One region of the Klebsiella quasivariicola genome, then DNA from elsewhere that is predicted to be linked to it. Evidence: predicted binding sites of a transcription regulator. Region 1 holds the regulator's gene; each other region holds the start of a gene.
The links. Region 1 encodes PurR, which represses purine synthesis genes. Its sites were predicted from a motif close to CANGCAAACGTTTGCNTG; they were not measured.

Region 2: a site for PurR is predicted at 2,150-2,167, ahead of tusA (sulfurtransferase TusA). Genes of this name have one in related genera too.
Region 3: a site for PurR is predicted at 1,788-1,805, ahead of pyrD (quinone-dependent dihydroorotate dehydrogenase). Genes of this name have one in related genera too.

What each region holds. Positions count from the first base shown of each region.
Region 1 is NZ_CP022823.1:2,506,287-2,510,806, reverse strand. Features, by position in the region: gene B8P98_RS12520 (MFS transporter) at 1-688, opposite strand, end outside; gene cydH (cytochrome bd-I oxidase subunit CydH) at 855-947, opposite strand; gene purR (HTH-type transcriptional repressor PurR) at 1,240-2,265, shown strand; gene punR (DNA-binding transcriptional activator PunR) at 2,284-3,195, opposite strand; gene punC (purine nucleoside transporter PunC) at 3,307-4,488, shown strand.
Region 2 is NZ_CP022823.1:298,862-303,381, forward strand. Features, by position in the region: gene B8P98_RS01430 (MFS transporter) at 1-722, shown strand, start outside; gene B8P98_RS01435 (DcrB family lipoprotein) at 723-1,280, opposite strand; gene B8P98_RS01440 (7-cyano-7-deazaguanine/7-aminomethyl-7-deazaguanine transporter) at 1,354-2,019, opposite strand; gene tusA (sulfurtransferase TusA) at 2,226-2,471, shown strand; gene zntA (Zn(II)/Cd(II)/Pb(II) translocating P-type ATPase ZntA) at 2,575-4,520, opposite strand, start outside.
Region 3 is NZ_CP022823.1:3,654,926-3,659,445, forward strand. Features, by position in the region: gene zapC (cell division protein ZapC) at 1-512, opposite strand, end outside; gene pyrD (quinone-dependent dihydroorotate dehydrogenase) at 683-1,693, opposite strand; gene ssuE (NADPH-dependent FMN reductase) at 1,942-2,517, shown strand; gene B8P98_RS18435 (sulfonate ABC transporter substrate-binding protein) at 2,510-3,472, shown strand; gene ssuD (FMNH2-dependent alkanesulfonate monooxygenase) at 3,469-4,520, shown strand, end outside.

The DNA.
Region 1 (4,520 bases):
TATTGAGCACTGGCGAAATGTAGGTATACAGCGTAAACATCGCACCCGCGCCCAGGACGGTAGTCAGCAAGGCAGAGAGCACCTGAGGGCGCAACAGGACGGCCAGCTCTTTTTTGACTTCAGGGCGTTCACCCGCACTGCCCTTCGGCAGGGAGAACCACAAGCTGACCATTGCCAGCAGGCCTAACCCCGCGGTGGCGAGGAAAGACATTCTCCAGCCAATGGTTTCGCCAAGCCAGGTGGCCGCCGGTACACCGCCAATGTTGGCGATAGTGAGTCCCATAAACATGGTGGCTACCGCGCTGGCCTGCTTATGTTTCGGTACAACGCTGGCCGCCACCACCGACCCCAGGCCAAAGAACGCGCCGTGGTTGAGGCTGGTAATAATGCGCGACAGCAACAGCGTGGTGTAATCCGGCGCGATGGATGACAACAGGTTGCCGACGGTGAAGATCCCCATCAGAAAAATCAGCGCATTGCGCCGTGCGCGATGTGACAACAGCAGGGTCATCAGCGGTGCGCCGACCATGACGCCGATGGCATACGCACTGATCAGCATTCCCGCCACCGGTATCGAGACGTCCACACCTTTCGCAATCACCGGCAGCAATCCCATCGGGGAGAACTCGGTGGTGCCGATGCCAAAGGCGCCGATCGCCAGCGCGAGTAAAGGAAAGTTGATTTTCATTCAATGACTCCATCAGGCCGTCAGAGAGGACGGCGTAACATCAGAAGTCAAAAGCATGACATCAATCACAAAAAAACAAAAGTGAACGAAATGACAAAAGATTTTTGCAGAATTGATAATAATAGCGGTGGAGAGGGAGGAGGCGCGCTCCTCCCGCAGCGGAAACTTAGTGCAGTATGGCGGTCAGGCTGAAAGCGACAATCACGCCGAGAGCAATAATCGTGGTGATCAGCGAAAACTTTAAATTGGTATCCATCATTTTTCCCTCTAGTTATCCCCACACCAAAAGTGAGCTTGCTCATTTTTGCACAAAAAATCGCAAAAATCTTCCGGGATTTAGGGCGATGCACATTTTTGCTCTTCCACTTTGCCCCAAGATCGGACAAAATCCCACGCTAATTTAAAAGCGTATCGGCCATTGACCCCTTCCTGTCGTTCTGTGTCGTTTTCCCGACGTGATGCAATGTTGAAAATTGTATTCAGGGTGTGTGTAGGCAAACGTTTACGTATCGATGATCAGGCGATCAGGTCAAGGCATGGAGTGAGATGTAATGGCAACTATTAAAGATGTAGCGAAGCGCGCAAACGTTTCCACTACAACTGTATCACATGTAATTAACAAAACCCGTTTCGTTGCCGAAGAGACGCGTAATGCGGTGTGGGCGGCGATCAAAGAGCTGCACTACTCGCCGAGCGCCGTGGCCCGCAGCCTGAAAGTCAATCATACAAAATCGATTGGCCTGCTGGCGACCAGTAGCGAAGCCGCCTATTTCGCTGAAATTATTGAGTCCGTGGAAAAGAGCTGCTTCCAGAAGGGCTATACCCTGATCCTGGGTAACGCTTGGAACGATCCGGAAAAACAGCGCGCCTATCTGTCGATGATGGCGCAAAAGCGCGTCGACGGTCTGCTGGTGATGTGTTCTGAGTATCCGGATTCGGTTCTGAGCATGCTGGAAGAATACCGCCATATTCCGATGGTGGTGATGGACTGGGGCGAAGCGAAAGCTGATTTTACCGATGCGGTGATCGATAACGCCTTCCAGGGCGGTTATATTGCCGGACGCTATCTGATTGAGCGTGGTCATCGCGAAATCGGCGTGATCCCGGGGCCGCTGGAGCGCAATACCGGCGCAGGACGCCTGGCCGGTTTTATGCAGGCAATGAAAGAAGCGCATATCAACGTGCCGGAAAACTGGATTGTGCAGGGCGACTTCGAACCTGAGTCCGGCTACCGGGCAATGCAGCAGATCCTGAACCAGCAGCATCGCCCAACGGCGGTATTCTGCGGTGGCGATATCATGGCGATGGGCGCTATCTGCGCCGCAGACGAAATGGGGCTGCGCGTGCCGCAGGACATTTCGCTGATCGGTTATGATAATGTGCGCAACGCCCGCTATTTCAGCCCGGCGTTGACTACCATTCATCAGCCAAAAGATTCGCTGGGCGAAGCCGCGTTTAACATGCTGTTGGATCGTATCGTCAACAAGCGTGAAGAGTCACAGTCTATCGAAGTTCATCCCCGACTGGTCGAACGCCGCTCGGTGGCGGATGGCCCGTTTGTCGATTATCGCCGCTAAGGCCTCTGCGGGCGCGGATCATTCCGGCGCCCGCAGCCACTCCCGGTTTAGCGTATCGCTGTCTCCCAGATAGTCCAGCATCCAGTTCAGCGCCGGTGAAGCGTCACTCTGCTGCCACGTCAGGCAGCAGGCGGCATCCGGGAACGGATTTTCCAGCGCCAGTGCGGTCCATTCACCGCGATCTATCCATGGACGGGCAAAATGGCTCGGCACCATACCGACGCAAAGTCCAGCCGACAGACAGGTAGCAGACGACTCCCAGTCGGGAACGACCACCCTCTTCTGATTATCCAGTAACCATGTCGTTCGTTTGGGCAGTGAACGTGAGGTATCCTCTCGCACCAGCGACGGCCAGTTGCGCAGAACATCGTCGCTCAGAGGGCCATCCATCTTCGCCAGCGGATGATCGCTTGACACCACGCAGTCCCAGCTCAGCATTCCCATATCGCGGAACGCATAGCGGCCGCCGACCGGGATAGATCGCGTTGCGCCGATCGCCAGCTCTACACGGCCATCGGCCAGGGCATCCCACACGCCGTTGAATACCTCCTGAAAGACGATCAGTTCGACGTCGGGAAAATGGCGATAGAAATCGACGATCATCTGGCGCATGCGCGCCGGTTTCACAATATCGTCCACCGCGATCGACAACTGTCCGCGCCAGCCGTTGGCGATTTGCTGACACTGCTGGCGGGTGATCTGCATTTTTTTGATAACAGAGCGCCCTTCCTGTAAGAACCAGACTCCAGCCGGGGTCAGCGCCACGTCACGATGACGCCGCTCAAACAAGGGAACCGCCAGCCATTCTTCAAGCTGACGCACGGTATAGCTGACCGCGGAAGGGACCCGGTGCAGCTCCTGCGCGGCAGCGCTGAAACTGCCATTACGGGCAACGGCATCAACCACTTCCAGAGAGTATTCAGACCACATATTCTGCCTGCAAATTTTTTGAATGCATGTGACAAATATTAGCGTTTCACAAGCCACAATGCACTGCCTACACTCTGCGCCATCGTACCTGCCGTCAAAAATGAGAACGTTATGTCACAACCTGGGAAAGGATTTTTAGTCTGGCTGGCTGGCCTGAGCGTGCTGGGCTTTCTGGCCACCGATATGTACCTGCCGGCGTTTGCCGCCATGCAGCAGGATCTCAATACCTCCCCCGCCTCAATCAGCGCCAGCCTGAGTCTGTTTCTCGCTGGCTTCGCACTGGGCCAGCTGTTTTGGGGGCCGCTGTCAGATCGCTACGGGCGTAAACCGGTGCTCCTGAGCGGGCTGGCGATTTTCGCTCTCGGCTGTCTGGGAATGCTGTGGGTGCACAATGCCACTCTGATGCTGGCGCTGCGCTTTCTGCAGGCGATCGGCGTCTGTGCCGCGGCGGTTACCTGGCAGGCAATGGTCACCGATTACTATCCCGCACAGCGGACTAACCGTATCTTCGCTACCATTATGCCGCTGGTGGGATTATCGCCAGCGTTGGCCCCGCTGCTGGGCAGCTGGTTGTTGATTCACTTTGAGTGGCAGGCCATCTTCGCCACCTTGTTTGCAATTACCTTGCTGCTGATGCTGCCGGCATTGCGCCTGAAGGCAGCGGCAAAGCCAGTCGCCGTGACACAGCAGAAGATCACCTTCCTCGCACTGCTGCGTTCGCGTGAATACAGCGGCAATGTCCTGATCTACGCCGCCTGTTCCGCCAGCTTCTTCGCCTGGCTCACGGGATCGCCTTTTATCCTGCACGAGATGGGCTACGGCCCAACCGCCATCGGCCTGAGCTACATCCCACAGACCATCGCCTTTCTGGTGGGAGGCTATGGCTGCCGCGCGCTGCTGCAAAAGTGGTCCGGTCAACAGATGCTGCCGTGGCTGCTGGTGGTCTTCGCCGTCAGCGTAGCCGCCACCTGGCTGGTCGGTCTACAGACGCATGCCTCGCTGGTGGCGTTAATGATCCCTTTCTGCCTGATGGCAGTGGTCAACGGCGGGATCTACCCCATCGTGGTTGCTCAGGCGCTGAAGCCTTTCCCGCAGGCGACCGGCCGGGCAGCGGCGCTGCAGAATACCCTGCAGCTTGGCCTGTGCTTCCTGACCAGTCTGCTGGTATCCGCGCTGATCGCCACGCCGCTGCTGACCACCACCAGCGTGATGCTGGTCTCGATTGGCTTAGCCGGGATAGGCTTTCGTCTGCAGCAGACACCTGAGCTGACTCCCCGCTCTTCCCACGCTTAACTTACCTCGCCGGGACCCGGACCAGTCGTTAG
Region 2 (4,520 bases), 2.2 Mb from region 1:
CGCCGCTCGGCGTGCTCTGTTACTCACGGATTGGCCTCAGCGGCCTGGCGGTGGTCATTATGGCGGTGGCGCTGGTGGCGATCCTCTGTGCGCTGCCCCGCGCGGCGGTGAAGGCAGCCAAAGGTAAAGCGATGTCGTTTCGCGCGGTGCTTGGCCGGGTCTTGCCCTACGGCATGGCGCTGGCGCTGGCCTCCGCTGGCTTCGGGGTGATCGCCACCTTTATCACGCTGTTTTATGACGCTAAAGGCTGGGACGGCGCGGCTTTTGCTCTGACGTTATTCAGCTGCGCGTTCGTTGGCACGCGGCTGCTGTTTCCTAACGGCATTCATCGCCTCGGTGGACTGAACGTGGCGATGCTCTGCTTTAGCGTGGAGATTATCGGACTGCTGCTGGTCGGCTTTGCCGATACGCCGCTGTTGGCGAAAATCGGTACTTTCCTTACCGGGGCGGGGTTCTCGCTGGTCTTCCCGGCGCTGGGAGTGGTGGCGGTCAAAGCGGTGCCGCAGCACAATCAGGGGGCGGCGCTGGCGACCTATACCGTGTTTATGGATTTGTCGTTGGGCGTTACCGGGCCGCTGGCCGGGTTGCTGATGGCGTGGACCGGGATCTCGATGATTTATCTCGCCGCGGCGGGGCTGGTGATGGCGGCGCTGCTGTTGGGCTGGCGGCTAAAAAAACGGCCCCCAGTTAGCGAACCGGAGGCCATCGCACCAGGCCAGTAATTACTGAATGGTGAGGGTGTTGATGATGCTTTCTGCTTCGGTCTGTGCCTGCTGCTGGTTGTCCGCCGGCAGGGTCACCTGCAGGGTCAGCAGTTTGTCATCCACTTTGCCAAGCAGTACGGAAGACCAGGCGGTCTGCCCCTTGGCGGAGATGATGCTGTCCAGCTGCTGCAGGGTATGGCCTTTAATCTCCAGCGATTTATTGCTCACCACCTGCAGCTGCGGGTCGCGGCTACGCTGCTGATCTTCCAGACGTTTCGCCAGCACCGCCAGATCTTCATTGGTGCTGTCGCCGACGATGACGATGACCGCTTTCTGGCCGGTAGCGTCAGAGTAGACGTGCATGTTGTTCGCCTGGGTACCCAGTTTGCCGCTCTGGTCGGCCATGCCCGCGGGCAGGGTGAAGCTCAGCTTGCCATCCAGCAGGCTGATTGCCTGGCCGCTGGCATTGCTCTCCGCTGCTGCGCCAACGGTTGGCGCTTTTGAATCGCTGTTATCGCAGGCGGCAAGCCCCATCACCAGCAGGCCAATACCGACATATTTAACCAAATTGCGCATTGACATCTTCCTTTCGATAAACGGCCACTAATGGCTCATCCGGCTATCTTAACACATCAGCCCGCGAGTACCTTTAACTCGGCTGCAATGCCGACAAATCAGATTTATCCGCCAGTCTTTTCAACAGCATATTTAACAACACGCCATACATCGGCAGGAAGAAAATGATGCTGATAAGCACTTTAAAGCTGTAGTCGACGAGGGCGATTTCCCCCCAGTGGGCGGCCATAAATGGGTCCGGACTGCGCCAGAAAGCGATAAAGAAGAATGCGACGGTATCGCTAATGTTGCCGAACAGCGTTGAGGCGGTGGGGGCCAGCCACCAGTGGCGGCTCTGCCGCAGGCGGTTAAAGACGTGGACGTCGAGGATCTGCCCCAGCGCATAGGCCATAAAGCTGGCGATGGCGATACGCGCGACGAAGAGATTAAAAGTGCCCAGCGCGGCAAAGCCCTGCCACTCGCCCATGTAAAACAGGGCGGAGACACCGTAGGAAATGACCAGCGCCGGGACCATCACCGCGAAAATGATGCGTCGCGCCAGCGGTGCGCCAAAAATGCGTACCGTCAGATCGGTGGCGAGGAAGATAAACGGAAAACTAAACGCGCCCCAGGTGGTATGGAAACCAAAAATGGAGATCGGCAGCTGAACCAGATAGTTGCTGGAGGTGATCACCAGCAGATGAAATAGCGAAAGCCAGACGAGCGCTTTTTTGCGCTGTACGGTAGTAAACGGATTCATATTGTGACCTTTTTATGCCCGTCATGCTTCAGGTTAAGGAGCAATCGGCAGCGGAACGTTGGGGTGAGGGAACCCAATAAAAAACGGCTGCATGATACTGCGTTACCGGCGTAATGCAATGGTTGTTTTTCGCGCAAACGTTAACCTGGCTTGCGTACTGGCGAACTGGGGGTAAACTAGGGCCGTTTTGTTGACGTGAGACTAAAATGAGCGAACTTTTCTCCACTCCTGACCACACCCTGGATGCCCTGGGGCTCCGCTGCCCAGAGCCGGTCATGATGGTGCGTAAAACCGTGCGGACGATGCCGGTCGGCGAGACGCTGCTGATTATTGCTGACGATCCGGCCACCACCCGCGATATCCCGGGATTCTGCCGCTTTATGGAGCATGAGCTGGTGGCCCAGGAAACCGAAGCCCTGCCGTACCGCTACCTGATCCGCAAAAGCCACTGAGCCTCTCCCGGATGGCGGCGCGTAGCGCCTTATCCGGGCTACCCGACGGTCTGGAACCGTAGCCCTGCTAAGCGTAGCGCGAGCAGGGAAGCCGGTATCTATGCTACAACTTCTTACGCAATAACCGCAGCGCGTTAGCCGTTACCAGCACGGTGGCGCCGGTATCCGCCAGCACCGCCAGCCACAGTCCGGTCAGGCCGAGCAGGGTGGTGACGAGGAAAATCCCCTTCAGCCCTAAGGCAATCGCGATGTTCTGGCGAATATTGGCATGGGTGGCGCGCGCCAGGGAAATCATCTGCGCCAGGCCGATCAGACGATTATGGGTCAGCGCGGCGTCGGCGGTTTCCAGTGCCACGTCGGTGCCGCTGCCCATGGCGATGCCGATGGTGGCTGCTTTCATCGCCGGAGCGTCGTTGATGCCGTCCCCGACCATCGCCAGCGGTGCGTTGGCATTCAGCGCCACCACCGCGTTGACCTTGTCTGCCGGCAGCAGACCGGCGCGGAATTCCAGCCCCAGTTCGCTGGCGATGGCCGCCGCGGCGCGCGGGTTATCTCCGGTGAGGATCACCCCCTGCACCCCCAGCTGGTGTAAGGCATCCACCGCCTGACGTGCGTCGTCGCGCAGGGTGTCGCGCAGCGCCAGAATGCCGAGCAGCGTCTCGCCGCGCATCACCAGCACTACCGTTTGCCCGGCGCTCTCCAGCTGCTGGATCTGCGCCTCATGCTCTGCCGGGGCGGCTTTGCTGGCTGCGCAGATTAAGATGCGGCTGCCGTTGACCTCAGCTTCGATACCGGAGCCGGCCAGCGCCCGCTGGCCGCTGGCAAGCGGAATACTCAGCTGACGCCGCTGTGCTTCACGGACGACGGCCTGCGCCAGCGGGTGGCTGGAGCCTTGCTCCACCGCTGCCGCCAGCGCCAGCAGGGCGTTGTCGTCAACCTCAGCCGTGGCGATCACCGAAGTCACCTGCGGCTGGCCGACGGTCAGGGTGCCGGTTTTATCGAACGCCACCTGCCGCACCTGGCCCAGCTGTTCCAGCGCTGCACCGCCTTTGATCAGCGCTCCGCGTCGGGCGGCGACCGCCAGGCCGGAGGTGATGGCCGCCGGCGTGGAGATGACCAGCGCGCACGGACAGCCGATCAGCAGCAGCGTCAGCCCTTTATAAATCCACGGCAGCCAGGCGCTGGCGAAGAACAGCGGTGGGACAATAGCGACCAGCAAGGCGACGACCATAATGGCCGGGGTGTAGATCCGGCTGAAGCGGTCGATGAAGCGCTCGATCGGCGCCCGACGCTCCTCTGCCTCTTCAATCAGCTTCAGGATGCGGTCGATGGCGCTGTCGCCCGGTTCGGATATCACGGTCAGCTGCACCAGGCGATCGACGCTGGTGGCGCCCGCCGCGACCCGTTCCCCGGCCTGACGCTCCACCGGCACCGACTCGCCGGTCAGGGCGCTTTCATCAAAGCTGGCAAACGGCGACAGCAGCTGGCCATCCGCCGGCAGACGCCCGCCAGCGGCCACTTCAATCACATCTCCGGGACGCAGGTCGCGCTGGGCGACGGTTTCCCGCACGCCGTCGCGCAGGCGAATGGCGGTGTCGGGCTTAAGCGCCATCAGCGCGCTCACCCCCTGCCGTGCGCGGCTGGCGGCCCAGCCTTCGAGACGCTCGCCAATCAGGAACAGCAGCAGCACCATCGCCGCTTCCGCGGTGGCGCCGATAAACAGCGCTCCGATGGCGGCGACGCTCATCAGCGTCTCAATAGCGAACCAGCTCCCGCTCTTTATCAGGCGCAGCGCCTGGCGGGCAACCGGCCACAGGCCGACCAGGGTGGTGACAATAAAGGCTAACTGGCCGGCGGGGTGGTTGAACTGCTCCAGCCCCCAGCTCAGGGCCATCATGATAACCAGCGTCAGCAACGACAGATTGTCGCGCAGCAGCGACCCCTGCGTTTTTTCTGGCGCGGGAGCATTGGCATCGCGCAGCGTATAGCCCGCCTGGCGTACCGCGTTCTCAACCTGAACGCGGATATCGCCTTCCGCATTAACCAGCA
Region 3 (4,520 bases), 1.1 Mb from region 1:
GCGCTCTGCGCCGGCTGCAGCCTGTCGTTCATGATCTTAATGACATCGCCTAACTGCATCACGCGACCGGCAAGGGTAAGTCCTGGCTGAGCCAGCAGACAAAGCGCGGCGTTATCTCCCGGCTCCACCACCAGCAAATTTACCTGCTCCCCGGTATCGCTCAACCAGACGCAGGCCGCGTCGCCGCCGCTCGGCTGCCAGTGGTGAGGATGGGCGACGAAGTGCCAGCTTTTCGGCATCTGCGGTTTGAGAAAACGGATCGCGGTTAACGCGTTGAGGACTAATTCCGCCCGCTGCTCTTTCGACAGTTCGAAATCGCGGCATTTTTCTTCAAAAGAGAAATAGAGCGCGGCGTCATCGACGCAAAATCCCGATGGGGCAAAAGCGTCCGGGGTCAGCATGCGCCGGGCGAAGCGCGAACGAAATAACATGCCATTGGCCAAATCGAGCATCATACGATCGTGCTCTTCATCGTAATACCAACGCCAGTTATCGTCAGGTTTAATTCGCATTTTTCCCCCAGTGCCCTTCGATGCGCCTCCGCAAAGTTGTTGCGACTTGCCGCAGAATATTTTTCTAAAATTAAGAAAAGTCTAAAATGTTTAAATAAGCAACAGTGAGGGAATATAAAACAACCAGGGCCGGAAATAAAGCCCTGGGTGGGATTCAGAGGAGGAAAAGATTAGATGTGGGTAACAATTTCTTTAATCAGCGGCGGGCCTTTAAAAATAAATCCGGAATAGATCTGCACCAGCGATGCCCCGGCGGCCATCTTCTCCCGCGCGGCAATCACCGAATCAATACCGCCCACGCCGATGATCGGTAAACGACCATTCAGCTCAGCGGAGAGCATACGGATAATTTCGGTGCTCTTTAATTGTAATGGACGACCACTAAGCCCGCCGGTCTCATCACAATGTTTCATTCCCTGAACCAGAGAACGATCGAGGGTGGTATTGGTTGCAATCACGCCATCAATATTATGGCGTACGAGGCTATCGGCAACCTGGATCAATTCCTCAGGCAAAAGATCCGGCGCGATCTTCACGGCAACCGGAACATATTTTTGATGCTTTTGCTGCAACTCAAGCTGCTTATTTTTAATACCAGAAAGTAAATCATCGAGCGCTTCACCGTATTGCAGTGTGCGCAGCCCCGGGGTATTCGGTGAGGAGATATTAATGGCGATATACCCGGCGTACGGATAGACTTTTTCCATACAAATCAGGTAATCATCTTTCCCATGCTCCACCGGCGTATCTTTATTTTTGCCGATATTGATGCCCAGTACGCCGTCAAAATGCGCCTTTTTAACGTTCTCAACGAGGTTATCAACGCCATGGTTATTAAAGCCCATGCGGTTGATCAATCCCTCGGCATCCACCAGACGGAAGATCCTCGGCTTATCGTTGCCCGGCTGTGGACGTGGCGTCACGGTGCCGATCTCAATCGAACCAAACCCCATCGCGCCCAGCGCGTCAATACATTCCCCATTTTTATCCAGCCCGGCCGCCAGACCCAGAGGATTTTTAAAGGTTAGCCCCATGCAGGTGACAGGCCTGGACGGTACCTTCTGGCGAACCAGGCATTCCAGCGGCGTCCCGGTGACACGGCGTAATTGTTGAAAGGTAACTTCATGAGCGCGCTCAGGATCGAGCTGGAAAAGGGCTTTACGAACGAAGGGGTAGTACATGAACTCTCCTGGATTCCCGGTGTGCAAACCGGGGGCGTATTATGTGCGATCTATGGCGGAAAGGGAATTGACCTGCGACAAAAAATCACCCATCAGCGCAAACGATTACCTGGCCAGCCGCCGTTATGCGCTTTTCGGCTATCTAACGGCGGATAAATCATTTAGGGAAATAATGGCGCTCTGTCACACTCACTGTAAATGTTATCAATTATAGATAAATGCAAACATTTAGTTATAAGGAGAGAAAGATGCGCGTCATTACGCTTGCGGGCAGCCCGCGTTACCCTTCCCGTTCCAGCGCCCTGCTGGAATACGCCAGAGAGACGCTCACCGCCGCCGATATCGAAGTCTGCCACTGGCATCTGCAGAACTTTGCCCCGGAAGACCTCCTGTACGCTCGCTTTGACAACCCGGCGCTACAAACGCTCAATGAGCAACTGGCGGGAGCTGACGGTCTGATTATCGCCACGCCAGTTTATAAAGCCTCGTTTTCCGGCGCGCTGAAGACCCTGCTCGATCTGCTGCCTGAGCGCGCGCTGGAGGGTAAAATCGTGCTACCGCTGGCCACCGGCGGCACCATCGCCCACATGCTGGCGGTGGACTACGCGCTGAAACCCGTTCTCAATGCCCTGAAGGCGCAGGAGATCCTCCATGGCGTCTTCGCCGATGACAGCCAGGTGACCGATTACCAGCACAAGCCGCAATTTACCCCAAACCTGCAGCGACGCCTTGATGAAGCCCTGGAGACGTTCTGGCAGGCGCTGCATCGCCCCAGCAGCCGCGCACCGTCATTAACGTCTCTGCGCGGGGTGGAGCATGCTTAATCCTCTCCGCGCCCTGACTCTGGGGGGGCTGCTGCTCTTTTCGGCGCTGGGTCACGCCGCGCCGGCGGCGCCTGATGCCCTGCGCATTGGTTATCAGAAAGGCAGCGTCAGCATGGTGCTGGCGAAAAGCCATCAACTGCTGGAGCAGCGTTACCCGAAGACCCATATCTCCTGGATTGAATTCCCTGCCGGTCCGCAGATGCTGGAGGCGCTGAATGTCGGCAGCATCGATATCGGCAGCACTGGCGATATCCCGCCTATCTTTGCCCAGGCGGCAGGCGCCGATCTGGTCTATATCGGCGCGGAGCCGCCTAAGCCCAAAGCCGAAGTGATTCTGGTAGCGCAAGGCAGTCCCATCCATAACGTCGCTGAATTAAAAGGGAAAAAGGTCGCTTTTCAGAAAGGCTCCAGCTCCCACAATCTCTTGCTGCGCGCCCTGCAGCTCGCGGGCCTGAAATTTAGTGATATTCAGCCAGTCTACCTTGCTCCTGCCGATGCGCGCGCCGCCTTCCAGCAGGGTAACGTCGACGCCTGGGCTATCTGGGATCCGTACTACTCCGCCGCGCTGCTGCAGGGCGGCGCCCGGGTGCTGACCGACGGAACCGATCTGAAACAGACAGGATCGTTCTATCTCGCCTCCCGGCCCTACGCTGAACGTAATGGCGCTTTTATTGAAGGCGTACTCGACACCTTTACCCAGGCCGATGCCCTGACCCATAGCCAGCGCGCGCAAAGCATTACGCTACTGGCGAAGACGATGGGCTTACCGGAGGCGGTGATCGCCAGCTATCTGGACCATCGTCCCCCCACCTCAGTGACCCCGGTGAGCGCCGAAACCGCTGCTCGCCAGCAGCAGACGGCTGACCTGTTCTATGAGAACAAGCTGGTGCCTAAAAAAGTTGATATCCGGGCCCGTATCTGGCAGCCCGCCGCCGCACAAGGAGCGAAATCATGAGTCTGAATATGTTCTGGTTTTTACCGACCCATGGTGATGGTCGTTATCTGGGCACTGAAGAGGGTGCCCGTCCGGTCGATTACGGCTATCTGCAGCAAATCGCCCAGACGGCGGATCGACTGGGCTTCACCGGCGTGCTGATCCCGACCGGACGCTCTTGTGAAGATGCCTGGCTGGTTGCGGCCTCGATGATCCCGGTGACGCAGCGGCTGAAATTTCTTGTCGCCCTCAGGCCTAGCGTGGTGTCGCCGACGGTAGCCGCCCGCCAGGCGGCGACCCTGGACCGACTGTCGAACGGCCGGGCGCTGTTCAATCTGGTGACCGGTAGCGATCCGGCCGAACTGGCCGGCGACGGTGTCTTCCTCGACCACACCGAGCGCTATGAGGCCTCGGCTGAATTTACCCACATCTGGCGCAAGCTGATGGAAGGGGAAACCGTCACCTATAACGGCAAGCACCAGCGCGTTCGCGATGCAAAGCTGCTGTTTCCGCCGCTCCAGCAGCCGCGTCCACCGCTCTATTTTGGCGGATCGTCTGAGGTGGCGCAGGATCTGGCCGCTGAGCAGGTCGATCTCTATCTCACCTGGGGTGAACCGCCGGCTCAGGTAGCAGAGAAAATCGCTCAGGTGCGGGAGAAAGCCGCCCGCCACGGTCGCCAGGTGCGTTTTGGCATCCGTCTGCACGTGATCGTGCGGGAGACCAACGAGGAAGCCTGGCAGGCAGCAGATAGCCTGATTTCTCACCTTGACGATGAGACGATCGCCCGCGCGCAGGCCGCCTTCGCCAGAACCGACTCCGTTGGTCAGCAGCGAATGGCGGCCCTGCATAACGGGCGACGCGACAAACTTGAAATCAGCCCCAACCTGTGGGCTGGCGTCGGTTTAGCGCGCGGCGGCGCCGGCACCGCGCTGGTGGGCGATGCCGCCACCGTTGCCGAACGGATCAATGAATACGCCGCGCTGGGTATCGATAGCTTTATCTTCTCCGGCTATCCGCATCTGGAAGAGGCGTATCGGGTCGGCGAGCTGCTGTTCCCCCTGCTCGACGT